3 regions of the Serratia rhizosphaerae genome follow, and region 3 is predicted to be linked to each of the others. Evidence: predicted binding sites of a transcription regulator. Region 3 holds the regulator's gene; each other region holds the start of a gene.
The links. The regulator CRP, encoded in region 3, controls carbon source genes, mostly activating them, when cyclic AMP is high. The targets are predictions, from matches to a motif close to ATGTGANNNNNNTCACAT.
Positions count from the first base shown of each region.

Region 1 (10,045 bases), 550 kb from region 3:
CGCCGATGAAGAAAATATTCCGCCGTACGTGGTGTTTAACGACTCGACGCTGCTGGAAATGGCGGAACAGATGCCGATCCGGGCCAGCGAACTGCTGAGCGTCAACGGCGTCGGCCAGCGTAAACTTGAACGTTTCGGCGCGCCGTTTATGGCGATGATCCGCGACCATATGGATAACGATGAGGATTAATCATGCTGATGCTGTTTCTGACCGTCGCGCTGGTGCACCTGATCGCCCTGATGAGTCCGGGGCCTGATTTCTTCTTTGTGTCACAGACCGCCGCCAGCCGATCGCGCCGCGAGGCGATGATGGGCGTGCTGGGCATCGCCCTGGGGATCGTGGTGTGGGCCGGCGTGGCGCTGATGGGGCTGCACCTGATTCTGGCGAAGATGGCCTGGCTGCATCAGATCATTATGGTCGGCGGCGGCATCTATCTGTGCTGGATGGGCTGGCAACTGCTGCGTTCGGCGCGCGCCAGGCGCGGGCAGCCGGCGGCGCAGCCTGATGAGGCGCAGGTGGCGCTGGCCAAGCCGGGCCGCAGTTTTATCCGCGGTTTTCTCACCAATTTGTCCAACCCGAAAGCGGTGATCTACTTCGGCAGCGTGTTTTCGCTGTTTGTCGGCGACAGCGTCGGCGCCGGCGCGCGCTGGGGGCTGTTTCTGCTGATCGTGGCGGAAACTTTTGCCTGGTTCAGCCTGGTGGCGATGATTTTCGCCCTGCCGGCGATGCGCCGCGGCTATCAGCGGCTGGCGAAATGGATCGACGGCCTGGCGGGCGTCCTGTTCACCGGTTTCGGTTTGCACCTGATTTTTACTCGTTAAACGGGCGACGGCAGCGGAAGGAAAGCATGTCATGACGGCGTTTATACTCAGCCCCGATGAATGGCTCACGCGTGAAACCCAGTTTGCGGCCTTTGCCACCGGGCCACTGCTGGATTTCTGGCGTCAGCGTCAGGAGGGCGAGTTCAGCGGCGTCGACGATGTGCCGATCCGCTACGTGCGCTTTAGCGCGCCGCAGCACCAGCGGGTGGTGGTGATAAGCCCCGGCCGCATCGAAAGCTATGTGAAATATCCGGAAGTCGCCTACGATCTGTTTCAGTGCGGCTACGACGTGATGATTATCGATCACCGCGGGCAGGGACGTTCCGGGCGTCTGCTGGCGGACAGCCATCGCGGTCACGTGGTGAACTTTGCCGATTACGTCGAAGACTTTACGCGTTTTTATCAGCAGGCGGTGCTGCCGCTGGGGTATCGCCAGCATTTCGCCCTGGCGCACTCGATGGGCGGCGCGATTCTGGCGCAGTTCCTCGCCCGGCAGCCGCAGGCGTTTGCCGCCGCCGCGCTGTGCGCGCCGATGTTCGGCATCTTTTTACCGATGCCTGACTGGATGGCGCAGCGTATCCTGAACTGGGCGGAAAAGCGGCCGAATGTGCGTGATTACTACGCGGTGGGCACCGGACAATGGCGGCCGCTGCCGTATGTGGTCAACGTACTGACCCACAGCCGTGAACGCTACCGGCGCTCGGTGCGTTATTATGCCGACTACCCGGAGCTGCAGGTGGGCGGACCGACCTACCACTGGGTGCGGGAAAGTATTCAGGCCGGGCAACAGGCGATTGCCGAGGCGAAGGACATCACCACGCCAATCTTGTTATTGCAGGCCGGTGAGGAACGGGTGGTTGATAACCGTTCGCACCAGGCTTTTTGTCAGGCACTGTCAGACGCGGGACACCCTTGTGAAGGGGGCGAACCGTGGGTTATCCAGGGCGCGCGCCATGAGATCCTGTTTGAGCGGGACGCTATGCGCGCCGAAGCGTTGAACGCAATCCTGCGTTTTTATGCCCAACACGCTTTCAGCGGCGCTGATGCCGCCGACAACTCCATTAGAGGTTGAACGTATTTATGTATCATGTTGTTGCTTCCGACCTGGATGGCACCCTGCTGTCCCCTGACCATACTTTGTCGCCTTATGCCAAGGAGACGCTGCAGCTGCTGACGCAGCGCGGCGTGCACTTTGTGTTCGCCACCGGACGTCACCATATCGATGTGGGACAAATCCGCGATAATCTCGGCATCAGCGCGTTTATGATCACCTCCAACGGCGCGCGGGTGCACAACACCGCCGGCGAACTGATCTTCAGCCATAACCTGGACGGCGATATTGCCCGCGATCTGTACGGCATCGTCCATAACAGCCCGGATATCACCACCAATGTCTACCGCGACGATGACTGGTTTATCAACCGCGAAAGCCCGGAGCAGAAGGAGTTTTTCCGCGAGTCGGTGTTTAAATATCAGCTGTTTGAGCCGGGCTTGCTGGAAACTGACGGCGTCTGCAAGGTGTACTTCACCTGCGACGACCACGAGCAGTTGCTGCCGCTGGAAGAGGCGATTAACGCGCGCTGGGGCGACCGGGTGAACGTCAGCTTCTCGTTCCCGACCTGTCTGGAGGTGATGGCCGGCGGCGTGTCGAAGGGGCATGCGCTGGAAGAGGTGGCGAAAATCATCGGCTATTCGCTGAAAGAGTGCATCGCGTTCGGCGACGGCATGAACGATCTGGAAATGCTGGCGATGGCGGGCAAGGGCTGCATTATGCGTGACGCGCATCAGCGCCTGAAGGACAAACTGCCGGAGCTGGAGGTGATTGGCTCCAACGTGGATAACGCGGTGCCGCATTATCTGCGCGAGATGTTCCTCTCCTGAGTGATGCAGGCGGGGACGCCCCCGCCCGCATTGACAACGTCGCTGGCCTGCCGGCCAGCCGCGTGTATTACCGGTGTTGCCCCTGTTTTTGCAGGAACTGCACGCCTTTGTCCGGGAAGTCGGTGAATACCCCGTCAACGCCGGCCTGGTTATAAATCACGTCGTACAGCTGATTGACGTCGGTGACGTACTTCGGCAGCGCGTCGGCGCGGATGGTAAACGGATGTACCGCCAGCTTGTTGGCGTGCGCTTCTTTCACCATATCAGTCAGTACGATGTGGCCCGGTTTGGATTTCTCGGCTGCCACCAGCATATGGTAATCAGGCCCGATGCCGTCGGCATACTGGGCGATCTGCTTCATCGCACCCGGCTTGAACATCCAGTCGTAGTCGTAATTGACCCACTTACCGTCGGCGTTCTGCTCGTAGGTTTCATTCCAGTCGTTATAGGCGATCAGCTGCACCAGCTTCAGGTCCATGCCCAGCTTCGGCTCCAACTGGGTTTTGATGCGTTTCAGCTCGTTGGCGTCGAAGCACTGCAGGTACACATTGTCATTTTTACCGGTATAGCCGTACTGCTTCAGCACCGCCAGCACCTTGCTGGAAATATCTTTCCCTTCCTGCTGGTGGAACCACGGCGCCTTGATTTCCGGATAGATGCCGATGTTCTTGCCGGTTGAGTGGTTCAGGCCCTGCACGAACTCAATCTCTTCCTGGAAGGTGTGGACGCGGAAATCGGATTTACCCATCGGGAAGCGGCCCGGGTAGCTCTGCACCTGCTTGCCGTCTTTGATATCAAAGCCTTCGGTGAACTTCAGCGATTTGATCTCGGCCAGGGTAAAGTCGATGGCGTAGTAGCGGCCGTCTTTGCGTGCGCGATCCGGGAAGCGTTGGGCGACGTCGGTGACGCGGTCCAGGTAGTGATCGTGCAGCACCACCAGTTCGTCGTCCTTGGTCATCACCAGATCCTGCTCGAGGAAATCCGCGCCCTGCGCGTAGGCCATGGCCTTGGCCGGCAGCGTGTGTTCCGGCAGGTAGCCGCTGGCGCCGCGGTGGGCGATCACCACCTTGTCGGCGGCGAAGGCGGCGCTGCTGAGGGTAGTCGCCAGAATAATCCCTGACAGCAGGGCTTTAACGTGAGTCCGCATAGTCTTCTCCTTAAGTGGCAGGGCAGCCGCAGGCGGCATCGTTGCCAGTGGGTGGGGAATAAAAAGGCCGCGGTGCGGCCTTTGGGTATATACCCGTCATACGCCAAGTGACCGGTGTGTTGGCGGCGCTCAGTCACCCGAATCGCTTACCTGAGTAAGCTCATCGGGATACCTTCTCTTGCCGCCTTCCTGTCACCCGAGTTGTTTCGGGTATAGTGCGTGGTTTTCGTGACGATTAGCCGCGTTTCGCCGCAATGTCTGCGTGATGTTTCTTCTCGTTCAGCATGGTCAGCAGCAGCAGGAAGACTGCGGCGATGCTGCCGCCGATCATCACCATAAAGCCGCCGTCCCAGCCGAAGAAGTCCACGGTGTAGCCGACGATGGCGCTGGCGGCGACCGAGCCGCCCAGATAACCGAACAAACCGGTGAAGCCGGCGGCGGTGCCTGCGGCCTTCTTCGGCACCAGTTCCAGCGCGTGCAGGCCGATCAGCATCACCGGGCCGTAAATCAGGAAGCCGATGACCAGCATACAGAGCATATCGATCGTCGGGTTGCCCGCCGGGTTCATCCAGAAGACGATGGTGGCGATGGTGACCAGCGTCATAAAGAAGACGCCGGTGGCGCCGCGGTTGCCTTTAAACACTTTATCTGACATCCAGCCGCACAGCAGGGTGCCTGGGATACCGGCATATTCGTACAGGAAGTAGGCCCAGGAGGACTTATCCAGCGCGAAGTGCTTCACTTCTTTCAGGTAGGTCGGCGACCAGTCCAGAATGCCGTAGCGCAGCAGGTAAACGAACACGTTGGCGACCGCGATATACCACAGCAGTTTGTTCGGCAGGATGTACTGCATGAAGATCTGCTTGGCGGTCAGTTCTTCTTCCGCTTTTTCGCTGTAATCGTCCGGGTAGTCGTTTTTGTACTCTTCCACCGGCGGCAGGCCGCAGGACTGCGGCGTATCGCGCATCAGACCAAAGGCGATCAGGGCCACCAGAATGGCGCCGAAGGCCGGCATGTACAGCGCGGCGTGCCAGTCGTTGAACCAGGCCATGCCGAGCAGGAACAGCAGCGGCGGCAGGCCGCCGCCGACGTTATGTGCGCAGTTCCAGATGGAGACGATCTGGCCGCGTTCTTTCTGCGACCACCAGTGCACCATGGTACGGCCGCACGGCGGCCAGCCCATGCCCTGGAACCAGCCGCACAGGAACAGCAGCACGAACATCACGGCGATGCTGGAGGTGGCCCACGGAACAAAGCCCATAAACAGCATGACGCAGGCGGCCAGAATCAGACCGGCGGGCAGGAAGACGCGCGGGTTAGAGCGGTCGGACACCGAGCCCATGATAAATTTGGAGAAACCGTAAGCGATGGAGATCCCTGACAGGGCGAAGCCCAGGTCGCCGCGGCTGAAGCCTTCCTCGATCAGATACGGCATCGCCAGGGTGAAGTTTTTACGTACCAGATAGTACGCGGCGTAGCCGAAGAAAATTCCCATAAAAATTTGCCAGCGCAGTCGGCGATAGAGCGGATCTACCTTGTCGACCGGCACACGAGAAGTGTGTGCGGCTGGCTTAAAAATACTCAACATGAGCGCCTCCGATTGGCTTTATCAGTATGACACGCTCAGAGCAGGCGTTCTGAGTCGTGTTTGAGCGGATATCTAAAGTGTTGCTTTTTGTTCTATAACGAGCGCCATGCTAGACAAAACCCCTGGTTGGCTCTGTGATGGATGGCGCATTTGTTACATTTTTATAAAACAACGGCGAATTTTGAGCGATTCGTTAACGTTATGAAATAGACAAAGCCAAAAAAGTCGTGATGACGATCACATAAGTGGATTTTTATAGACATTTCTCTTTCGTTTTATGTTCGTTATTGTTCCTTATCAAACAAATTCCACACTAACTATGGATCAATAGCCCCATAATCAGCGTCATTGGGGGTGGAAATGAGCCACGCTTCACCGGTAACTGAAACGGATGTCATCATTATAGGCGGCGGCGCGACCGGCGCCGGCATTGCCCGCGACTGCGCGCGCCGCGGCTTACGCTGCCTGCTGCTGGAGCGTCACGATATCGCCACCGGCGCCACCGGGCGCAACCACGGCCTGCTGCACAGCGGCGCGCGTTATGCGGTGACCGACGGCGAATCCGCCCGCGAGTGCATTGAAGAAAACCGCATTCTGAAACGTATTGCGCATCACTGCATCGAGCGCACCGATGGCCTGTTCATCACGCTGCCGCAGGATTCGCTGGCGTATCAGCAACAGTTTATCCAGGCCTGTCGGCAGGCCGGCATTGACGCACAGGCGATTGATCCGCAGCAGGCGCTGCGCCTGGAGCCGGCGGCCAACCCGGCGCTGATCGGCGCCGTGCGGGTGCCGGACGGCACGGTCGATCCTTTCCGGCTGACCGCCGCCAATATGCTGGACGCGCGCGAACAGGGCGCGCAGATCCTGACCTACCATCAGGTGGTGGGGCTGTTGCGCGTGGGCGATCGCGTGCGCGGCGTGCGCGTTTACGACCATCAGCAGCGGCGTCAGTATGAAATTCATGCCGAGGTGGTGGTCAACGCCGCCGGCATCTGGGGCCAGCAAATTGCCGAATACGCCGATCTGCGCGTACGCATGTTCCCGGCGAAGGGGGCGCTGCTGATCCTCGGCCATCGCATTAACAACATGGTGATCAACCGCTGCCGTAAACCGGCGGACGCCGACATTCTGGTGCCGGGCGACACCATCTCGCTGATCGGCACCACCTCGACGCACATTGATTACGACCAGATCGACAACATGCTGGTGACGCCGCAGGAAGTGGATACGCTGATGCGCGAAGGGGCGCTGCTGGCGCCCGCGATGGCGCAGACCCGTATTCTGCGCGCCTATGCCGGCGTGCGGCCGCTGGTGGCCAGCGATGACGACCCGTCCGGGCGTAACGTCAGCCGCGGCATTGTGCTGCTCGACCATGCGCAGCGCGACGGCCTGGAAGGCTTTATCACCATCACCGGCGGCAAGCTGATGACTTACCGGCTGATGGCGGAGTGGGCCACCGACCTGGTGTGCGAAAAACTCGCCGTCAACGCCCGCTGCACCACCGCGGAACAGGCGCTGCCCGGCTCGCGTCAGTCGGCGGAAGAAACCGTGCGCCGCGTGGTGTCGCTGCCGGCCAGCATCCGCGGTTCGGCGGTGTATCGCCACGGCGACCGCGCCGGATTGGTGCCGGCCGAGAATCGCCTCGATACCAGTCTGGTGTGCGAATGCGAAGCGGTGACCGCCGGCGAAGTACGCTACGCGGTAGAGTCGCTGACGGTCAATAACCTGGTGGATTTACGCCGCCGCACCCGCGTGGGAATGGGCACCTGTCAGGGCGAACTGTGCGCCTGCCGCGCCGCCGGCCTGCTGTCCCGTTTTAATGTCAGCACGCCGCAGCAGTCCATCACCCAGCTCTCCCACTTCCTGAACGAACGCTGGAAAGGCGTGCGGCCGATCGCCTGGGGCGATGCGCTGCGCGAAAGCGAGTTCACCAGTTGGGTCTATCAGGGACTGTGCGGGCTGGATGCGTGCGGCGACGGCAAACAGGAGGCGGATGATGCAATTTGACGTCGTAGTGATCGGCGGCGGGCTGGCGGGCTTGAGCTGCGCGCTGCGTTTGAGCGAGCAGGGCCGGCGCTGCGCGGTGGTGAGCAACGGGCAGAGTGCGCTCTATTTTGCCTCCGGTTCGCTGGATCTGCTGGCGCAGTTGCCGGACGGCACGCCGGTGGCGGCGCCGCTCGACGCGCTGCCCGCGTTGGCGCAACAGGCGCCGCAGCACCCTTACAGCCTGATGGGCGCGTCGCAGGTGGCCGCGCTGGCGAACGAGGCGCAGCAGCTGCTGCAGCGCTGCGGCCTGGCGATGCAGGGCGACAGCCGGATGAACCATCTGCGCGTTACGCCGCTGGGCACGCGGCGGGCGACCTGGCTCAGTCCGCAAGCGGTGCCGACCACGCCGCTGGACGCGCCGCTGCCGTGGCGCAGCATCGCGCTGCTGGGCATCGAAGGCTTTCTGGATTTCCAGCCGCAGTTGGCGGCCAGCTCGCTGCAGCGCCAGCAGGGCGTTGACGTTCTTGTCGGCTATCTGCATCTGCCGGCGCTCGACCGTCTGCGCAATAACCCCAGCGAATTTCGCGCGGTCAATATCGCCCGGGTGTTGGATATGCCGGAACAACACGCCGCGCTGGCGGAGGAAATCCGGCGGCTGGCGGACGAGGCGGAGGCCGTATTCCTGCCGGCCTGTCTGGGACTGGAGGATGACCGCGCGCTGCAGGCGCTGCAGCAGCGGCTGGGCAAGCCGGTAATGCTGTTGCCGACCTTGCCGCCTTCGGTATTGGGCATGCGCCTGCACCAGGCGCTGCGTCAGCGTCTGGTGCAGCTGGGCGGTGTGCTGATGCCCGGCGATCGCGCGCTGCGCGCCGAGTTTGACGGCGGACGGGTGACGGCGCTGTATACCCGTAACCACGGCGATATTCCGCTGCGGGCGCCGCAGCTGGTGTTGGCCGGCGGCAGTTTCTTCAGTAACGGCCTCAGTTCGGATATCAACGGCATCCGCGAGCCGGTCTTCGGGCTGGATGTTTACGACCGCGCCGAGCGTGCCGACTGGTGTCAGCGCGACCTGTTCGCGCCGCAACCCTATCTGCAGTTCGGCGTGCGCACCGACGCGCAACTGCGAGCCGTCAGGCAGGGGCAGGCGCTGGATAACCTGTACGCCATCGGCGCGGTGACCGGCGGCTACGATCCGCTGCAGCAGGGGTGCGGCGCCGGCGTGTCGTTGTTGGGGGCGCTGCATGTCGCCCGACATATTGTTGAACAGGGAGGGGACGCATGAGCCTGACGAGCGATAACAGCTTTGAAAGCTGCATCAAATGCACCGTCTGCACCACCTATTGTCCGGTGGCCAAGGTGAATCCGCTCTATCCGGGGCCGAAGCAGGCGGGACCGGACGGCGAGCGTCTGCGGCTGAAGGACCCGGCGCTGTATGACGAAGCGCTGAAGTACTGCACTAACTGCAAACGCTGCGAAGTGGCCTGCCCGTCGGAGGTCAAAATCGGCGATATTATTCAGCGGGCGCGTGCCGATCTGAGCCAGAGCAAACCGAGCCTGCGCGACGCCCTCCTCAGCCATACCGACATTATGGGGTCGCTGTCGACGCCGTTCGCGCCGATCGTCAATGCCGCCACCGGACTGAAACCGGTGCGCAAACTGCTGGATAAGGCGCTGAAAATTGACCATCGCCGCACGTTGCCGAAGTACTCGTTCGGCACCTTCCGCCGCTGGTATCGTCAGCAGGCGCAGCAGCAGCGGGGCTATGCCGAGCAGGTGGCGTTTTTCCACGGCTGCTTTGTTAACTACAACCATCCGCAGCTGGGCAAGGATCTGATCCGCGTGTTTAACGCCATGGGGATCGGCGTTCAGCTGCTGCAGCGGGAAAAATGCTGCGGCGTGCCGTTGATCGCCAACGGTTTTATCGAACAGGCGAAAAAACAGGCGACGGTGAACGCCGAATCCCTGCGCCAGACGGTGCTGGAGCAGGGCGTGCCGGTGGTGGCGACCTCGTCGAGCTGCACCTTTACCCTGCGCGATGAGTATCCGCACCTGTTAGGCGTGGACACCATGGCGGTGCGTGACCGCGTGGAGCTGGCGACGCGTTACCTCTACCGTCTGCTGAGCGAAGGGCGGACGCTGCCGCTGCGCCATACGCCGCTGCGCGTGGCCTACCATACGCCGTGCCATATGGAGAAAATGGGCTGGACGGCCTACACCCTGGAACTGCTGCGGCAGATCCCCGGGCTGGAGCTGGTGGTGCTGGATTCGCAGTGCTGCGGCATTGCCGGCACGTACGGTTTTAAATCGGAGAATTACGCCACCTCGCAGGGCATCGGCGCATCGCTGTTCCGGCAGATTGAGCAGAGCGGCGTTGATTGGGTGATTACCGACTGTGAAACCTGTAAATGGCAGATTGAAATGTCGACCAGCAAGCGCTGTGAACATCCGATCACGCTGCTGGCGCAGGCACTGGCCTGAGCGGGAGAGAACGGGGCCGGCAGCGCCGGCCCGCGGAGGATTACTGTTTGAGCTTCAGCGTATTGATAATCGCGGAGGCGTCGGTCTGCGCCTGCTGCTGATTATCCGCCGGCAGCGTCACCTGAATGGTCAGCAGGTGG
Region 1 covers NZ_CP041764.1:1,908,375-1,918,419, reverse strand. The annotation lists gene recQ (ATP-dependent DNA helicase RecQ) at 1-190, shown strand, start outside; gene rhtC (threonine export protein RhtC) at 193-822, shown strand; gene pldB (lysophospholipase L2) at 854-1,894, shown strand; gene yigL (sugar/pyridoxal phosphate phosphatase YigL) at 1,903-2,703, shown strand; gene glpQ (glycerophosphodiester phosphodiesterase) at 2,771-3,850, opposite strand; gene glpT (glycerol-3-phosphate transporter) at 4,086-5,438, opposite strand; gene glpA (anaerobic glycerol-3-phosphate dehydrogenase subunit A) at 5,799-7,448, shown strand; gene glpB (glycerol-3-phosphate dehydrogenase subunit GlpB) at 7,438-8,709, shown strand; gene glpC (anaerobic glycerol-3-phosphate dehydrogenase subunit GlpC) at 8,706-9,905, shown strand; gene FO014_RS08990 (DcrB family lipoprotein) at 9,946-10,045, opposite strand, start outside.
Region 1: glpT (glycerol-3-phosphate transporter) is a predicted target of CRP. The motif match lies at 5,664-5,681, and genes of this name have one in related genera.

Region 2 (10,045 bases), 370 kb from region 3:
CTTCCGCCGGCGGCACGATGCGATCCACAGCGGAATCGACGAAGCCGACATGCTGCTCCGCCCACGCCTGCTCTTCCGCCGACAGTTCGGCGAAGACGTGCTGTTTCAGCTGGCTGGTGCCGCGCACCATGTTCTCGCAGGCGATAATATTCAGTGGTTGCTCATTGCCCTGGCGGCGGCGTTCGCTTAGCCCTTTAGCGATCGTGCCGGCAATTTTGGCCAGAATCTGCGGGCCGACGGCGGTGGTGACAATATCAGCGTCGGCGATCAGCGCCACCGCGTCATCGCTGCCGCTGTTGACCGCGTTGACGTTATTCACCGTTTCCGTGCGTTCTTGCTCGCCGACGACGCGCACCGGGTAGCTATGGCGTTGATTGAGCGCGTCCAGCACCGTCTGGTTAACGTCGGCGAAAGTCAGTTCGGCATGCGCATCGGCCAGCAGTTTGCCGATAAAGCCGCGGCCGATATTACCGGCGCCAAAATGTAATGCTTTCATAGTGATAACCTTCTTAAATATGACAAGGGCGCAGCCTGTCGCCGCGCCCTTATGGGATTTAGTCTTTCTTGCCGCTGAGCAGCTCCAGCACTTCCTGCACGCTTGTCGTATTCGCCAGGCGCTCGATCACCGTATCGTCGTCCAGCGCATTGGTCAGGCTGGTAATCACCTGAATATGTTCGTTATTGCGCGCGGCGATGCCGATCACCAGGCGGGCCACCTCATCCTCTTCCTCGCCGAAGCGCACGCCCTGCGGGTACTGGCAGAACACCACCCCGGTGCGCAGCACGCGGTCTTTCGCCTCAATGGTGCCGTGCGGCACGGCGATGGATTCCCCCAGATAGGTGGAGGTGAGCTTTTCACGCTCCAGCATCGCCGGCACGTATTCCGCCTCGACGTAGCCGCCTTTCACCAGTTGCTCGCCGGCAAAGCGGATCGCCTGCTCTTTATCGCTGGCCTCCAGGCCGAGGAACACGTTGCCCTCGCCCAGTTTGAACAGCGTCGGTTCGTCGTCGGCGGCGCTCTCTTCCGGCGCGGCGGCCGCCGGCTGCGGCTGCTGAGACGCGCCGTCGTTGGCGGCCAGCAGACGCGCGGTCAAGTCGCTGTACAGGTTGCTGTCGAGGAAGTTGGTCAGCGAGATATGCTGCGCCTGTGGCGCATGACGCATCGCGCGCTCCGTCAGGTCGCGGTGGGTGATCACCAGATCCACGTCGTCCGGCAGGTTGTTGATGGCGCTGTTGGTGACCGAAATGCTGCTCAGCCCGGCGTCGGCCACTTTCTTGCGCAGCACCCCGGCGCCCATGGCGCTGGAGCCCATGCCCGCATCGCAGGCCACGATGATTTTACGCACGGTGCTCAGGTCGCCGTCCAGCGCGGCGCCGGCCGGTTGGCCGCCTTTCGCCTGCGATTTCATGTCGCGCATCCGGCGGGTTGCTTCTTCCAGATCGTCCTCTTCTTTCACTTTTGAGGTTTTCAGCAGGAAGCCGGCAACCACAAAGGAGACCACAAAGGCTGCGAAGATTGCCGCCAGGTTGGCGAAATAGGCGCCCTTCGGCGTCATCGCCAGCACCGCCAGAATCGAGCCGGGCGACGCCGGAGACACCAGCCCGCCGTTCAGCATCGTCAGCGTAAACACGCCGGTCATGCCGCCGAGGATCACCGCCAGAATCAGGCGCGGGTTCATCAGCACATACGGGAAGTAGATTTCGTGAATTCCGCCGAAGAAGTGGATGATCGCTGCGCCGCCGGCGGACTGCTTGGCATTGCCGCGGCCGAAGAACATATACGCCAGCAGCACGCCAAGCCCCGGGCCGGGGTTGGCTTCAATCAGGAAGAACACGGATTTGCCGGCTTCGGTCGCCTGCTGAATGCCCAGCGGCGAGAAGATGCCGTGGTTGATAGCGTTATTCAGGAACAGGATTTTCGCCGGTTCGACAAAGATCGAGGTCAACGGCAGCAGGTTATGCACCACCATCACGTGGACGCCCGCCGCCAGCAGTTTGGACAGCGCTTCCACCAGCGGCCCGATGCCGAGGAAGGCCAGAATCGCCAGCAGCATGCCGATAATGCCTGCGGAGAAGTTATTCACCAGCATTTCGAAGCCGCTTTTGATCTTGCCGTCCACCCAGCGGTCAAAATGCTTGATGGCCCAGCCGCCCAGCGGGCCGGCGATCATTGAGCCGAGGAACATCGGCATATCAGCGCCGACGATCACCCCCATGGTGGTGATGGCGCCGACCACGCCGCCGCGCTCGCCGCCCACCAGTTTACCGCCGGTGTAGCCAATCAGCAGCGGCAGCAGGTAGGTGATCATCGGGCCGACCAGCTTGCCCAGCGTTTCGTTCGGCAGCCAGCCGGTTGGAATAAACAGTGCGGTAATGATGCCCCAGGCGATAAACGCGCCGATGTTCGGCATCACCATATTGCTGAGGAAACGGCCAAAGTTCTGCACTTTAACCTTAATGTCTGGTGAAAGCATAAAACACACCCCTATTGTGAAGCGGTAATAGCATTACGCGCCGGCGAATAAGAGCGCGCATTATTGTTGTTACGATCCAGCCGCTTGGTGCTGTCTGTGAGGCGGACTCTAGCACGCTCGGTTGACAACGCGTACCTCACGGAAATTTTGTGACACAAGTCACCAAAATGACCGCAAAACACCACCCTACACAGTGATCATAGTCACATTTTTGTCGTGTAAAAAAGCAACACCGCGGCAATTCCGACCGAAACACGCCCTTTTATGTGACTTAAATCACATTTAGTCTTTTGTTGTTTGTTTTTATATTGTGATGTTAGTCACAATTTATTTTCACTGCGCTAACGCCTGGCGGCAAATGTTGCGGTCATCCCGTGCCGGCAGGCGACATCGTGGAGAAACAGGGCGTCTGCCCGTAAGAAAGTTACAACGCGGAATTATCGTGAAGTGTAGTACAGAAACCACCCGGCGCTGTGTATCCTGCCAGGTTCCTCGCGGACGCTTTAGCGCCATTCTTGTCCGTTTGCCCCCCTCACCCCATCTCTTTTGTTCTTTATCCCGTAGGATATCGTCATCAAAATCCACCAAAGGTCACATACCGATGAAAGACGTTATTATTCTTTGTGTTAATTAAAAAACGAAAAATCCATCACCGTAGTGAGAAAAATAATCTCATCAAACCATAACATGGCCTACTGCAGCCTGACGAAAACTGCCAGAAGGCATCTTTTCGCGCCTAAAGACACACTTGGTTTTATATTCACCCACTTACTCAAAAAATAAAAAACAAAATCACAAAAAGAAATAAAACCTTAAAACCCACAACAATAAAAAACGAAAAAACAAACAAAAAAAACATATTAAACAATCGATTACAAAAAACAAAAACAACAAATAGAAAATAAAACAAATGCGGCACTATCAGCATGCAAATAATTCAAATAGCAATATATAGTCATTGATAATTACGTCATAACCATTCGATATGCATATTAAAAAAATATTTATCCATCCTAATTATCCAGTTAGGATTTTTTTTACCCTTCCGCTAGAAAGCCGCCACGGGCTACCTATACTTTCTCTCTACCTTACTATTTTGTTTTTTATTTATTGCATTTTTTACGGGAGAGAAATATGCCACACATCACGACGTCGAATTTAAACAAGTTAATTACGCGTGTCAGAAAAGCCCAGGCGATATTCGCCGACTATTCTCAAGCGCAGGTTGACAGAATTTTTCATGCCGCGGCCCTGGCGGCGGCTGATGCCCGCATCCCACTGGCGCAGCTGGCGGTTGACGAGTCAGGCATGGGGATCGTTGAAGATAAAGTCATGAAGAATCAATTTGCTTCCGAGCATGTCTATCATGCCTACAAGGATGAGGTGACCTGCGGTATTCTGGCGGAAGATGACGCCTTCGGCACCCTGACCATCGCCGAGCCGATCGGGGTTATTTGCGGGATCGTCCCCGCCACCAACCCGACGTCGACGGTCATTTTCAAGGCGCTGATCAGCCTGAAAACCCGTAACGGCATTATTTTTTCTCCTCACCCCAGAGCCAGCAAGGCCGCCAATAAGGCGGCGGAAGTGATCTTGCGCGCTGCGGTAGACGCCGGCGCGCCGCCCGATATTATCGGCTGGCTGGACAGCCCCACCGTCGAGATGGCGGATCGGTTGATTCACCATCCGCAGGTGGATCTGATCCTGGCGACCGGCGGCCCCGGCCGCGTAAAAGCCTCATACAGCTCCGGCAAACCCGCCATCGGCGTAGGCGCCGGCAATACGCCGGTCGTGGTCGATGAAACGGCGGATATCAAACGCATGGTCGCCTCCGTGTTGATGTCCAAAACCTTCGATAACGGCATGATTTGCGCCTCCGAACAGTCGGTGATCGTCGTCGACGCCGTGTATGACGAGGTTCGTGCACGCTTTGCCGCCAACGGCGGCTATCTGCTGCCGGAAGCGCAGCGGCAGGCGGTGCGCGACATCATTGTGAAAAATGGCCGCATCAATGCCGACATCGTCGGTCAATCCGCATTGAGAATCGCCGAAATGGCGGGTATTGAGGTGCCGCCCAACACCAAAGTGCTGATTGGCGAGGCAACCGAGATAGGCGAGAGCGAACCGTTCTCCGGCGAGAAACTCTCCCCGCTGCTGGGCATGTATCGCGCACAGCACTTCGATGACGCCATCAATAAAGCCGTCGCCCTGGCCGCGTTTGGCGGCGCCGGCCACACCTCTTGTCTGTATACCGATCAGGATAATCAGAAGGCGCGCATCGCCTGCTTCGGCAGCCGGCTAAAAACGTCGCGCATTCTGATCAACACGCCGGCATCCCAAGGCGGCATCGGCGATCTGTATAACTTTAAACTGCCTCCGTCCATGACGCTGGGCTGCGGCTCCTGGGGCGGTAACTCCGTTTCAGAAAATATCGGTCCCAAACACCTGCTCAATCGTAAAACCGTGGCCAAGCGCGCGGAAAACATGCTGTGGCACAAACTGCCGCAGGCCATCTACTTCCGCCGCGGCGCCTTATCCTCCGCACTGAAGGAGGTCGCCGTACAGGGCAAAGCCAGACGCGCGTTTATCGTCACCGGCCCGTATCTGTTCAGCCAGGGGTTCGTCAAGCCGGTGCTGGCCATTCTGCATGCGCAAGGCGTGGAAACCGATGTATTCGCCGAGGTGGGCGCGGAGCCAACCCTGACGATGGTTAACGCCGGCGCCCAGCGCATGCAGCAATTTAAACCGGACGTGATTATCGCGCTCGGCGGCGGTTCGCCGATGGATGCCGCCAAGGTGATGTGGATGATGTATGAGCATCCCGACGTCAAATTCAGCGATCTCGCCCTGCGTTTTCATGACATCCGCAAACGCATTTACACTTACCCCAACACCCGGATAAAAGCCCGGCTGATCGCCATCCCCACCACCTCCGGCACCGGTTCGGAGGTCTCGCCGTTCGCCGTCGTCACCGACGAGGCCAGCGGACAAAAATACCCGCTGGCCGACTATGCGCTGACGCCCGATATGGCGATCGTCGATGCCGATCTGGTAATGAATATGCCCAAAACCCTGTGCGCCTACGGCGGTATGGATGCCATCACCCATGCCGTGGAAGCCTATGTCTCGGTGCAGGCCAACGAATATGCCGACGGGCAGGCGCTGCAGGCACTGAAGCTGCTGAAGGAGAGCCTGCTGCTCAGCTATCAGGCCGGCGCGCAAAACCCGCGGGCGCGGGAACGGGTGCACAATGCCGCCACCATCGCCGGCATCGCCTTCTCCAATGCGTTTCTCGGCATCTGCCACTCCCTGGCGCACAAGCTGGGGGCGGAATTTCCCATCGCCCACGGGCTGGCCAACGCCATGCTGCTGACCAACGTCATTCGTTACAACGCTAATGACGGCCCTGCCAAGCAGACGGCCTTCAGCCAGTACGATCGCCCGCAGGCCCGCTGCCGCTATGGCGAAATCGCCGATCATCTGGGGCTGGCCGCCGCCGGCGACAGCGCAGAGCAAAAGGTCGAGAACCTGCTGACGTGGCTGGAGGGATTAAAGGCGGAACTGGCGATCCCGGCTTCGCTGCAGGAAGCCGGCGTCGATGAAACGCATTTTCTGTCGGTACTGGATAAGCTGGCGGTTGACGCCTTCGATGACCAGTGCACCGGCACCAATCCGCGCTATCCGCTGATTAAGGATCTTCGGCAGCTCCTGCTGGACTGTTTTTACGGCCGCTATTACAGCGATGCGCCCGACGTCGAGCGCCAGCGCGCGGTGAAAGAAAAAGAGGCCGTCAAAGTCACGGACTAACGCTAAATGCGCCCTGCTGGTCAGGGCGCATGTCCGGCAGGCTTAACGTACCACCTCATTGATGGCTTTCTGTGCGTTCTGCAGATCCTGCTGCTTCGCCGCCAGATTGGTCATCATGGCGTTATACTGCGCCACCTGCTGCTGATTGCGGAACTGCACGCCGCCGTTGTTAAAGCTGACCTGATTGCCCTGCGCCTGCAGGAAATCCCCTACCTGCACCAGTTCCTGGATAAAGCCGGCCGCTGCCGGAATGGTCGGCATCAGCGCGTTGGCCGGTGCGGTGACGATTTTGTCATAGGCCTGGTTATACACTGCCTTCAGATCGTCCGGCTGCTTCAGCGCCGTACGGGCGCTGTCCGCCTGCGACTTGGCGGTCTGTATCTGCTGCCCCAGCAGATTGAGCGTGCCTATCGACTGCTGCAGCCCGTCGCGCTTGCTGATGTAATCCTGCGCGGTGCGGATCTGGCTCACCTGATCGATCGCCGGTGTCAGACTGGCGTCAACGGATTTGGTTAACTGCTGTGAAAATGCGACTAAAATTGCGTAATCGCCGGCATAGTTGCCAAACTTCTGCTTTTGGTCTTCGCTCAGCGTCGGTATTTTCACGCCGCTGCGCATTACGGTGTTTTGCAGATAGTCGATAAATGCCTTGCGCTGCTCCGGCTCTTTATCGCCGCAGGCGGTCAGCTGCATCACCACCAACAACGCCACAATCGGCGCCAACCAGCGCATTACGCCTTTGCTCTGAATCCCTACCGCCATGTGAAATAACTCCCGTGATAAACGTGTCTTTTCATCAGCTTCCTGCCTTTTTCGCTCTCCCTGCGCCTATAAGAATAGAACAACTGATGCGGGTTAGATACGCGATTTACCGATCGCCGCGGCAAAAAGGCGTAAAAAAAGGCGCCCGCAGGCGCCTTCGTTCCTCACCACGCAGACTTACTGCAGCACGGAGATATCCGCCACCTGCAGGAACAGCTCGCGCAGTTTGCTCAGCAGCGTCAGGCGGTTAACGCGCACTTCTTCATCTTCCGCCATCACCATCACGCTTTCGAAGAACTCGTCGACGGTTTCACGCAGCGCCGCCAGCTCCACCAGCGCTTCCTGGTAGCGGCCTTCGGCGAAGTACGGCTGCAGCTTGTCGCGCAGCACCACCAGGTGCGTCGCCAGCTTCAGCTCCGCCGGCTCTTTCAGCACCGACGCGCGCACCTGTTCGAACAGGGTGTCGGTGGATTTGGCCAGAATGTTGGAGACGCGCTTGTTCGCCGCCGCCAGCGCCGCCGCTTCGTCCAGCGTGCGGAAGTGGCTCACCGCTTTCACCCGGGCGTCAAAGTCCGCCGGCTTGGTCGGACGACGCGCCAGCACCGCCTGAATGGTGTCGACCGCGTGGCCTTCTTCCTGATACCAGGCGCGGAAACGGCCCAGCATAAAGTCCACTACCTCATCCACCACCTTGGCGTTGGTCAGCTTGCTGCCGTACAGGCGCACCGCTTCTTCCGTCAGGGTCTGCAGGTCCAGCGGCAGGTTCTTCTCAACGATGATACGCAGCACGCCCAGCGCCGCACGGCGCAGCGCAAACGGGTCTTTGTCGCCTTTCGGGTGCTGGCCGATGCCGAAGATGCCCGCCAGGGTGTCCATCTTGTCGGCGATCGCCAACGAACAGGCGACCAGCGACTGCGGCAGCGCATCGCCGGCAAAGCGCGGCTGATACTGCTCGTTCAGCGCGACGGCCACGTCTTCCGCTTCGCCGTCGTGACGCGCATAGTGCATGCCCATCACGCCCTGGGTGTCGGTAAATTCGAACACCATGTTGGTCATCAGGTCGCACTTCGACAGCAGGCCGGCGCGGGTGGCGTGGTTGACGTCGGCGCCGATCTGGCCGGCAATCCAGCCCGCCAGCGCCTGAATGCGGTCGGTTTTGTCACGCAGGGTGCCCAGTTGCTTCTGGAACAGGACGCTCTCCAGCCGCGACAGGTTGTCTTCCAGACGCTGCTTGCGGTCGGTGTCGAAGAAGAACTCGGCGTCAGCCAGACGCGGGCGCACCACCTTCTCGTTACCGGAGATGATTTGCTGCGGATCTTTCGATTCAATATTGGCGACGAAGATAAAGTTCGGCAGCAGTTTGCCCGCGGCGTCGTACACCGGGAAGTACTTCTGGTCGCCCTTCATGGTGTACACCAGCGCTTCCGCCGGCACCGCCAGGAATTTCTCTTCAAACTTCGCCGTCAACACCACCGGCCATTCCACCAGCGACGCCACTTCTTCCAGCAGGCTGTCGCTCAGATCGGCCTTGCCGCCAATCTTTTGCGCCGCCAGCTCGGCGTCGCGCTTGATGATCGCCTTACGCGCTTCATAATCCGCCACCACTTTGCCGCGTTCCAGCAGGATTTGCGGATACTGGTCGGCGTTATCCAGGGTGAATTCCGGCTCGCCCATAAAGCGGTGGCCGCGCACGGTGCGCGCCGACTCGATGCCCAGCACGGTGCCCGGGATAAGCTCATCGCCCAGCAGCATGGTCACGGTATGCACCGGACGCACGAACTGAGTCTCCTGGTCGCCCCAGCGCATCAGTTTCGGAATCGGCAGCTTCGCCAACGCGGCGCTGACCATCTCCGCCAGCAGCTGCTGCGCGGACTGGCCTTTGACCAGCGCGCGGTACAGCAGCCACTCGCCTTTGTCGGTTTTCAGACGCTCGGCCTGATCGACGCTGATGCCGCAGCCGCGCGCCCAGCCTTCGGCCGCTTTGCTCGGCTTGCCTTCGGCGTCAAACGCCTGCGCAATCGCCGGGCCGCGTTTTTCAACTTCGCGATCGGCCTGCGCCGCGCTCAGGTTCGCCACTTTCAGCGCCAGACGGCGCGGCGCGGCGAACCAGCTGACATCGCCGTGCTCAAGGTTGGCGTTGTCCAGCTCGGCGCTGAAGTTGGCGGCAAAGGATTCCGCCAGGGAACGAAGAGCCTTCGGCGGCAGCTCTTCCGTGCCGATTTCCACCAGGAAAGTCTGTTGAGTCATGGCTGCCTCTTAGTTCTCGTTCTTTTTACACATCGGGAAGCCTAACGCCTCGCGGGACGCGTAGTAGGCTTCCGCCACGGCTTTGGTCAGCGTGCGGATGCGCAGAATATAGCGCTGACGCTCGGTGACGGAGATCGCCTTGCGCGCGTCCAGCAGGTTGAAGGTGTGTCCGGCCTTCAGAATGCGCTCATACGCCGGCAGCGGCAGCGGTTTTTCCAGCGCCAGCAACTGCTGCGCTTCTTTCTCGTACTGCTCGAAGCAGCTGAACAGGAAATCCACGTCGGCGTATTCAAAGTTGTAGGTCGACTGCTCCACTTCGTTCTGATGGAACACGTCGCCGTAGGTGGTTACGCCCAGCGGGCCGTTGCTCCATACCAGATCGTAGACGCTGTCCACGCCCTGGATATACATCGCCAGACGCTCCAGGCCGTAGGTGATCTCGCCGGTCACCGGCTTGCACTCCAGGCCGCCGACCTGCTGGAAGTAGGTGAACTGGGTCACTTCCATGCCGTTCAACCACACTTCCCAGCCCAGGCCCCAGGCGCCGAGCGTCGGGTTTTCCCAGTTGTCTTCCACGAAGCGGATGTCGTGGATGGTCGGATCCAGACCCAGCTCTTTCAGCGAGCCCAGGTACAGTTCCTGAATATTGTCCGGTGAAGGCTTAATCACCACCTGGAACTGGTAGTAGTGTTGCAGGCGGTTCGGGTTTTCACCGTAGCGGCCGTCGGTCGGACGGCGGGACGGCTGCACATAGG
Region 2 covers NZ_CP041764.1:2,085,245-2,095,289, forward strand. The annotation lists gene FO014_RS09705 (mannitol-1-phosphate 5-dehydrogenase) at 1-496, opposite strand, end outside; gene FO014_RS09710 (PTS mannitol transporter subunit IICBA) at 555-2,474, opposite strand; gene adhE (bifunctional acetaldehyde-CoA/alcohol dehydrogenase) at 3,609-6,281, shown strand; gene FO014_RS09720 (DUF3053 domain-containing protein) at 6,324-7,043, opposite strand; gene glyS (glycine--tRNA ligase subunit beta) at 7,221-9,290, opposite strand; gene glyQ (glycine--tRNA ligase subunit alpha) at 9,300-10,045, opposite strand, start outside.
Region 2: FO014_RS09710 (PTS mannitol transporter subunit IICBA) is a predicted target of CRP. The motif match lies at 2,739-2,756, and genes of this name have one in related genera.

Region 3 (10,045 bases):
CGCAGCCCGGCGCCGGTAAAGGCGTCAACGTGAAAATAGTTTTCGCTCATCGCTTATTCCTTAATGCCAAATCAGCAACGCACAGGCCGCCGTCAGTAACCCCATGGAAACGTTGAAGATCACCCAGGCTTTCTTACTGTGCAGCAGGCGACCTATAACGGTGCCGAATCCGAGCCAGATGACGCCGGCAATGATATTCACCACAAAAATACCCGCCGCAATGGCCAGAATCGACGCGTTATAGCGCTCCCCTTCCAGGCTGAAGCTGGCCACCGCGCCCAGCGCCATCAGCCAGGCTTTAGGGTTGAGAAACTGCAGCAGCCAGCCCTGGTACAGCCGCACCGGCTTGGGCGGCGCGATATCGGTCTCCAGCTTTTCATAGGCGGCGGTCGCCACTTTCCACGCCAGCCACAGCAGGTAGACGGTGCCGAGTATTTTCAGGATAAGGTGTAATGAAGGGTAGACCAGGATCAGGCTGCCGACGCCGAACGCCACCAGCAGCAAAATGCTCTGCATGCCGAGCATGATGCCAATCATCAGCCACAGCGAGCGCATAAAGCCAAAATTGGCGCCGGAGGTGGTGAGCAGCATGTTATTCGGGCCAGGGGTGATCGCGGCCACCCACAGGAAACCCAGCAGCGAAAGAAACAAACTTAATTCCATGAAACGGGCGCTCCTCACCCATGCGCGATTTTTGCAGTATGATGGTTAACAGATGACATTGAAGCTAACAGTGCGCTATTGATCACACAATAGTCGCCAACAAGATTTTTATTCACCTTATGCATGAAACCTTTCGTCCCCTGAGCGGTGCCGGTAACCCGCATCTGCAAACCTTATTGCCGCGGCTGGTGCGCCGCCGCGTACTGCTGCAACCGCACTGGCAGCGGCTGGAACTGCCCGACGGCGATTTCGTCGATCTGGCCTGGAGCGAAGACCCCAGCAGCGCAGGCGATAAGCCCCGGGTGGTGCTGTTCCACGGCCTGGAAGGCAGCTTCTACAGCCCCTACGCCCACGGCCTGCTGCACGCCTGGCGGGAAAAAGGCTGGCTGGGCGTGGTGATGCACTTTCGCGGCTGCAGCGGCGTGCCCAACCGCAAACAGCGCATTTATCATTCCGGCGAAACGGAAGACGCGCGCTTTTTCCTGCGCTGGCTGCGGGATACCCATGGCGCAGCGCCTACCGCTGCGGTCGGCATTTCCCTCGGCGGCAATATGCTGGCCTGCTATCTGGCGCAGCAGCGGCGGGAGAGCCTGCTGGACGCCGCCGTGGTGGTCAGCGCGCCGCTGATGCTGGAGCCTTGCTCGTTACGCATGGAACAGGGGTTCTCGCGCGTTTATCAGCATTACCTGCTCGGCCAGCTCAAGCAGAACGCCACCCGCAAGCTGCTGCGCGACCCGGCGTCACTACCGCTGAAGCTGCCGCAGCTCAAAGGACTGCGCCGCATGCGCGACTTTGACGACGCCATTACCGCACGCATTCACGGCTTCCGCGACGCCACCGACTACTATCGGCGCTGCAGCGCGCTGCCGCTGCTGCCCGAGATCCAAACGCCGCTGCTGATCATCCACGCCAAAGACGATCCGTTTATGACCGACGCGGTGATCCCCGATCTGAGCGCCCTGCCGCCCAACATCGAGTATCAGCTGACCGAGCGCGGCGGCCACGTCGGCTTTGTCGGCGGCACGCTGCACAAACCGCAAATGTGGCTGGAACAGCGGATTCCCGCCTGGCTTACCCCTTATCTGGATAAATAACGTGATTATTCCCTGGAAAGAACTGGATGGCGACACGCTGAATAACCTGATTGAAGCCTTCGTGCTGCGCGAAGGCACCGACTACGGCGAACATGAACGTTCGCTGGAGCAGAAGGTGGCCGACGTGCGCCGCCAGCTGCAAAGCGGCGAGGTGGTGCTGGTGTGGTCTGAGCTGCACGAGACCGTCAATATCATGCCGCGCGGGCAGCTGCGTGCCGGTTATCAGGAGAGGTAATCGCGTCTGCGCCCTATGACTGACGGTAAAAATCAGGTAACAATGGACATCTTGCAAACCAACTCGCGCAGCTTGCCGCTGGCAAAAACGTATCAACCACACTAAAAATTATTCTCTGATACGCGCGCTTTTTACTACGGAGTAACCCAAGTATGTCCGCCAAACATCCCGTTATCGCGGTGACCGGCTCCAGCGGCGCCGGCACCACCACCACCAGCGTGGCGTTCCGCAAAATATTCCAGCAGCTGGATATCCGCGCCGCGCAGCTGGAAGGCGACAGCTTCCACCGCTACACCCGGCCGGAAATGGACGCAGCTATCCGCAAAGCGCGCGATCTCGGCCGCCATATCAGCTACTTCGGCCCGGAGGCCAACGACTTCGGCCTGTTGGAACAAAGCTTTACCGAATACGGTAAAAACGGCAGCGGCCGCTCGCGCAAATACCTGCATACCTATGACGAAGCGGTGCCCTACAATCAGGTGCCCGGCACCTTCACCCCGTGGGAACCGCTGCCGTCGCCGACCGACGTGTTGTTCTATGAAGGCCTGCACGGCGGCGTAGTGACCGATCAGCATGACGTGGCGCGTCATGTCGATCTGCTGGTCGGGGTGGTGCCCATCGTTAACCTGGAGTGGATCCAAAAATTAATCCGCGATACCGGCGAGCGCGGCCATTCGCGCGAAGCGGTGATGGATTCGGTGGTGCGCTCGATGGAAGACTATATCAACTACATCACGCCGCAGTTTTCCCGCACCCATATCAACTTCCAGCGGGTGCCGACGGTCGACACCTCCAACCCGTTCGCCGCCAAAGCTATTCCTTCGCTGGATGAAAGTTTTGTAGTCATTCATTTCCGTGGGTTGGATCAGATCGACTTCCCCTATCTGCTGGCGATGCTGCAAGGTTCATTTATCTCTCATATCAATACGTTGGTGGTACCAGGCGGCAAAATGGGGCTGGCGATGGAGCTGATTATGGCGCCGCTGGTGCAGCGCCTGCTGGAAGGGAAAAAGATCGAATAACGGCGCCTATGCCATCAGCAAGCGCCGGATAAAGCCGACATGCAGTTTCACTCCGATCTGCAATACCTCCTCATCCAGTTTAAAGCGCGGGTTATGCACCCCATAAGTCGCGCCGATCTTTTCGTTGCCGCTGCCGATAAACAGGAAACAGCCCGGCACCTGCCGCTGGTAGGAAGAAAAATCCTCACTGCCGAACATCGGCGCGCTCATTTCGTGCAGCGCATCGGTGCCCAGCGTGTCGCCAATCACCTCACGGGCAATTTCACAGGCCTGCGGATGATTGTCGCCAATGGTGTAACCGCGCGTCCACCGCATCTGATAACTCGCCCCGCTGGCCTGCGTAATGCCGGCCACCGTTTGCTCCACCAGCTGTGGCACCCGTTCACGTACCGCATGATCGTGAGTACGCAGCGTACCGGCCAGCCGTACACTGTCCGGAATAACGTTATAGCCCCCTTCCGCCTGAAAGGTGGCGACGGTCAGTACCGGCGCATGCAGCGGGTCAAGCCGGCGAGCGATAATTTGCTGTAGCGCGGTCACCACCTGGGCGCCAATCGTGACCGGATCGATACACAGCTGCGGCATCGAACCATGTCCGCCCTTACCTTGCAGCATGATATCGAAGTTGTCGCTGGAGGCGCTGAATACCCCTTCCTTCAGCGCAACGCTGCCGGTAGGGAAATTCGGCATTACGTGCAGGCCGAAAATCATCTTCACGCCGTCCAGTACGCCCAAATCCACCAGCTCCTGCGCCCCGCCCGGCGGCACCTCCTCGGCATGCTGGAAAATAAAACGCACCGTTCCGCTCAGCTGAGACTGCAATTGACACAGTACGCTGGCGGCGCCGAGCAGCATGGCGCTGTGCGCGTCGTGACCACAGGCGTGCATCACCCCCGGCCGGGTGGAACAGAACGCTTCATCGCTCTCTTCCTGAATCGGCAAGGCATCAATATCCGCCCGCAGGGCGTAGCAAGGACCGGGGCGCCCGCCCGCCAGTTCGGCCACCACGCTGTTCGGCGTCGGCCTCTGCAGGCTCAACGGCCCCAGCGCCGCCAGTTGCTCGGCAATGTAGTCCGCCGAAGCCGCCTCCTGAAACGACAATTCCGGGTTGGCGTGCAGATAACGCCGCCAGCGCAGCACATCCGCCGCCACATCGTCGATCAGCTTATCGATATTCATCACAATTCACCTCCGTTTAACAGGGATTGGCGCGGCTTCACCGCTAACGGCAGCATCACCAGACCGGAAACCACCATCGCCAGCGCCAGAAAGATAAAGGTCGATGCATACCCCTGGCTCAGGGTGATCAGATACCCCATCACAATCGGCGCAACAAAACCGCCGAGCGTGCCGCCGGTATTGATCAGCCCCATGGCGGCGCCCATCACCTCCGGCGCCAGGCGCTTCATCGGCAGCGTAAACACCGTGACAAAGGACGCCATCAGGAAGACATACCCCAAAAACAGCAACACGCTGGCGCCCCATGCCGACGTGGAGGTATAAACCAGCCAGATACACAGCGCACTCAGCAGCGAGCAGCAGAAAATCACCAGCGGCTCACGCCCCTGCATATAGCGCCCCACCAGCCAGCCGGTGCCCAGCGAAGAGATCCAGATCCCCAGGCCGCCTGCGGCCACCACCAGGCTGGACATGCCAAGCGCCATACCGCGCTGCTGAACCAGAAATTTAGGCAACCAGGCCATCAAGCCGTAAGACGGAATGTTGATACAGAAAATCGCCACAAACAGCAGCAGCACAATCGGCGTTTTCAGCAAGGTGCGGTAGGTATTGCCGGCGCCGTCCGCCGAACGCTGCGCCGCCCGCGGCGGATTCGGCACCAGCCACAGCACGCAGGCGGCAACCGCAAAAGCCAGTAGGCCAAGCGCCGAGAAAGAGCCGCGCCAGCCGATATGCTCCAGGCAGTACACCGCCACCAACGGCCCGGCGGTCATCGCCAGGCCGGCGGAAGAGAGCAAAATCGACTGTGCGAAAGTGCGCTGCTCCAGCGGAAAGTTGGCGACCACCGCTTTGGCGCATGAGCAGGGATAGCCGGAATGCCCCATCCCCGACAGAAAGCGGAACGTCACCAGCAGCCCCAGGCCAAAGCCCAGTAGGCCGAAGCACAAGGCGAAACCACCCAGCAGCAATAAAGAAGCACACAGCACCTTCTTAAAACCGAAGCGGTCGTTAAGCCAGCCGGCCGGAATTTGAAACAATGAATACGCCAGGAAGAATACGCCGGTGACATAGCCCAGCTGTTCCGCCGGCAGATTAAATTCACGCTCAATCGGCAACAGGGCAAACCCCATCACAGTTTTATCTATATAAACAATCACATAACCGACAAAAAGCAAAAAAATCATTAAAGCTCGCGGCTTCATGGCTGGACTCCCCTGTATTGCACGTCGGCAGACGGGCTGCATCAACGAAATTGTGATCCTTATCACTTATAGTTTTAATAACAGCGACTTAAGTCGCCACTAATGACGTTAGCGTCTTTACCTTGGCGGCATAAGATGCAATTTTGTTCAGGGTGATAGTTTTTACTGATAGGGAGATGAACGTGCGCTACCTGCCAAAATTGCAGCAGCTTCGGGTTTTTCAGCAGGTGATTCGCAGCGGCAGCATTCGCGGCGCGGCGCGCGCGCTGCAGCAATCCCAGCCGGCGGTCAGCCGCAGCCTGCGTGAACTGGAACAGGCGTTGGACACGCAGCTGATTATTCGCAGCAATCAGGGCATGACCCTGACCGAAAGCGGTCGCATTTTCGCGGTGCGGATGCAGTTTATTCTGGAAGAGCTGCAGCGTGCGGCGGATGAGATTCAGCAGATCAGCCAACACTCACAGGGGACAGTGGCGATGGGGCTTTCTTCACTGCTGGCGCTGACGGTGCTGCCGATGCTGGCCGACGCGTTCCGAAAACAGTTCCCGCAGGTAAATCTGGTGCTGCAGGAAGCCCAGCTCTCCACCCTGCTGCCCGCGCTGCGCGAAGGCCGGCTGGATTTCGCCGTCGGTTCCATCAGTCCGGAACTGCCTTTAGAAGATCTGGTGCGCGAGCCGCTGTTCAATGCGTCATTTTGCATCGTCGCCCGCCGCGGTCATCCGCTGGCCAACGCTCGCTCGCTGGATGCGCTGCGCCAGGCCAAATGGCTGCTGCCGGAAACCGATATGGGCTATTACCAGCATCTGCAATCCGTGCTGGGTGATTTTTATCAACAGCTGGAAACGCCGCCGGTGCGCTCGGACTCTGTCATCTGCGGCCTGAATATGGTGCTGGCGTCTGACTACCTGACCATTGTGGCGCGCGCGATGGCGCGTCCGCTGCATTTGCAGGAACAGGTGGTCACGCTGCCGATTGATACCCTGCCGCAGGCGCAGTATTGCGTGCTCTATTCGCAGAGATCGCCGCTAACCGTAACGGCGCGGCGTTTGCTGGATTTGCTGCACGGCCAGTGTCAGCGCTACGCCTGGTAAACTTATTCCACCACGCGGATTTCGAAACTGTGGGTCACCGTTGCCGCCTGACTCAACATCAGCGATACCGAGCAGTACTTTTCAGCAGACAGGTTGACCGCACGCTCCACCACCTTGTCACTCAACCCTTTACCGCTGACGATAAAGTGCAGATTGATCGCGGTAAAAGTACGCGGCGCCTCATCCCGCCGCTGCGAGCTGAGTTTCACCTCGCAGTCACGCACGTCATTGCGGCCCTTTTGCAGAATCGACACCACATCGATCGCGCTGCAACCGCCCACCGACATCAGCACCATCTCCATCGGACTCGGCGCCTTTTCCCCGGCGCTACCATCCATTAACACCTGATGACCTGACGCGGACTCACCGAGGAAGGTCAATCCTTCCACCCATTTCACTCTTGCCTGCATACTGCTCACTCCGGTTAATTTCTTAAAATCAGACTACGCTTTCGCGCTGAAACTGGCAATGGAACCTGATGCCGGTCATGCTGAAGCGAGACAACAGAAGACACTCGCCTCACTCTATGCTACAAACAAACCGCAATAACTCTTTTTGGACACCGACTTTCAGGGATCTGCCCAAGGAAAGCATCTTAAATGAGATGTTAACAGAATGTAGCTTGCAGCACTGACAGCAAGTTAATATGCTAGGGCAATAGCGTATTTTACGGCACGCCTCAAAACCTGTTTATAGCCCGCATGCATTACCGGTTATCAACGCGTTTAACAGGGAGCTCCGATCCCTGTGTTACAAAGGCAGCGATTACAACAGAGGATAATAGCGAATGGTTCTCGGCAAACCGCAAACAGACCCGACTCTCGAATGGTTCCTGTCTCATTGCCATATCCACAAATATCCATCCAAAAGTACGCTGATTCACCAAGGTGAAAAGGCTGAAACGCTCTACTACATCGTGAAAGGCTCCGTTGCGGTGCTGATTAAAGATGAAGAAGGCAAAGAGATGATCCTGTCCTATCTCAACCAGGGGGATTTCATCGGCGAGCTTGGATTATTTGAAGAAGGCCAGGAGCGCAGCGCCTGGGTGAGAGCGAAAACCGCCTGTGAAGTAGCTGAAATTTCCTATAAGAAATTCCGTCAGCTGATCCAGGTCAACCCGGATATTCTGATGCGCCTTTCCGCGCAAATGGCCAGCCGCCTGCAGGTCACCTCAGAGAAAGTGGGGAACCTCGCCTTCCTTGACGTTACCGGCCGCATTGCGCAAACCCTGCTGAACCTGGCGAAACAGCCGGACGCCATGACCCACCCTGACGGTATGCAAATTAAAATCACGCGTCAGGAAATTGGTCAAATCGTCGGTTGTTCACGCGAAACGGTCGGCCGTATCCTGAAAATGCTGGAAGATCAAAACCTGATCTCCGCGCACGGCAAAACCATTGTTGTTTATGGCACGCGTTAATTAATCAGAAAACGGCGCATTCGCGCCGTTTTTTATGCCGGTAGCGGCTTATACCGCATTCACCACATCCTGCACCGCACGTTCAAAACGCGCCATCCCCTCTTCAATATCCTGCAGCTCTACCACCAATGACGGCGCAAAGCGGATAACGTTAGGCCCGGCGTTCAGAATCATCACGCCATGCGCGGCGGCGGCGGCCAGGAAATCCCGCGCCTTATTCTGGTAAGCCGCACTCAGCTCGGCGCCGATCAACAGCCCCATGCCGCGAATATCGCTGAAAATACCGTACTTGTCGGCCAACTGCTGCAGTTTCTCCACGTAGAGCGCATGACGCTGCGCGATACCGTCCAGCACCTGCGGCGTGTTGATCACGTCCAGCGCCGCCTCGGCCACCGCGCAGGCCAACGGGTTGCCGCCGTAGGTGGTGCCGTGCGTGCCGACCTGCATGGCAGAGGCAATCTCCTCGCTGGTCAGCATCGCGCTGACCGGGAAGCCGCCGCCCAGCGCTTTAGCGGTGGTCAAAATATCCGGCGTCACGCCGTAATGCATATAGGCGAACAGCTTGCCGGTACGCCCCATGCCGCTCTGCACCTCATCAAACACCAGCAGCGCCTGGTGCTTATCGCACAGAGCGCGCACGCCCTGTAGGAACTCGGCGTCCACCGGCGTAATGCCGCCTTCGCCCTGAATCGGCTCCATCACTACCGCGCAAGTGCTGTCATCCATCACCGCCTTGACCGCCGCCAGATCGTTGTACGGCACATGCACAATATCGGCCGGCTTTGGCCCGAAGCCGTCGGAATACTTTGCCTGCCCGCCGACCGAGACGGTAAACAGCGTCCGGCCGTGGAAGGCGTTATAGAAGGCGATAATTTTGGTTTTGTACGGGCTGTGACGGGTAATGGCATAGTGGCGCGCCAGTTTGAAGGCCGCTTCGTTGGCCTCCGCGCCGGAGTTGGCGAAAAAGACCCGATCGGCAAAGGTGGCGTCAATCAGTTTGCTGGCCAAACGCAGCGCCGGCTCATTGGTGAACACATTACTGGTATGCCACAGGGTTTCGCTTTGCTGCTGCAGCGCCGCCACCAATGCCGGGTGGCAGTGGCCCAGCGCAGTTACGGCGATGCCGCCGGAGAAGTCGATATACTCCTTCCCTTCGCTGTCCCACACGCGGCTGCCCAGACCTTTGACCGGCACAAACTGCGCCGGTGCATAAACCGGCAAAATCACCTTATCGTACGTGCTGCGGTTCACCGCGTATTTTTCCGTCATTATTGGGTTCCACCTCAAGAGATTGGTTTTTTAATAGCGCCAGCAAAGTGACAATATAATCACAAAATATGCATAAAAAACCAATTAAGGGCAAACCAAAATCGCCAATCATAACGAAAAATTTATAACCGATTAACTTTTAAGGAAATTACTCAGCAGCACGTGCCCCTGCTCGCTAAGGATGCTCTCCGGATGGAACTGCACCCCTTCCAGCGCCAGTGTGCGGTGGCGAATCCCCATAATCTCATCGCGTACGCCGTCACGCTCGCTCCAGGCGGTAACCTCAAAACAGTCCGGCAGCGTTGCTGCGTCCAGCACCAGCGAATGGTAGCGCGTTACCGTCAGAGGATTGTTCAGCCCGCGAAAAACGCCGCGGTCCGTATGGCGAATTGCCGAGGTTTTGCCGTGCATCACTTCGCGCGCGCGCACCACATCGGCGCCGAATGCCTGCCCCAATGCCTGATGCCCCAGACAGACGCCGAGAATCGGCAGCTTACCGGCAAAATGCGTAATGGCCGCCAGCGAAATACCGGCCTCGTTCGGCGTGCAGGGGCCGGGGGAGATCACCAGATGCTGCGGCGCCAGCCTGTCAATATCGGCCAGCTGCAGTTCATCATTGCGCTTTACCAGCACCTCGGCGCCAAGCTCGCAAAAGTATTGATAAAGGTTGTAGGTAAAAGAGTCGTAGTTATCGATCAGCAGCAGCATGGCGGTTCAACGGCCTATGATTTGGGGAGTAATTTCCTGGTACAACAAGACGGCAACCGCCTCAGCCCGGGAGCTTACCGCAGTAAGCCGCCGGGGTGAAGGCGGTTGCCGATGCATTACGCGAAGAAAAGATTACTTTTTACGGCCGCCCATAATCGAACC
Region 3 covers NZ_CP041764.1:2,456,166-2,466,210, reverse strand. The annotation lists gene FO014_RS11420 (PhzF family phenazine biosynthesis protein) at 1-50, opposite strand, end outside; gene FO014_RS11415 (LysE family translocator) at 61-663, opposite strand; gene FO014_RS11410 (hydrolase) at 783-1,757, shown strand; gene FO014_RS11405 (YheU family protein) at 1,759-1,992, shown strand; gene FO014_RS11400 (phosphoribulokinase) at 2,145-3,014, shown strand; gene FO014_RS11395 (amidohydrolase) at 3,021-4,193, opposite strand; gene FO014_RS11390 (MFS transporter) at 4,193-5,323, opposite strand; gene FO014_RS11385 (LysR substrate-binding domain-containing protein) at 5,578-6,486, shown strand; gene FO014_RS11380 (OsmC family protein) at 6,489-6,896, opposite strand; gene crp (cAMP-activated global transcriptional regulator CRP) at 7,274-7,906, shown strand; gene argD (bifunctional acetylornithine/succinyldiaminopimelate transaminase) at 7,955-9,175, opposite strand; gene FO014_RS11365 (aminodeoxychorismate synthase component II) at 9,308-9,883, opposite strand; gene FO014_RS11360 (helicase HerA-like domain-containing protein) at 10,016-10,045, opposite strand, start outside.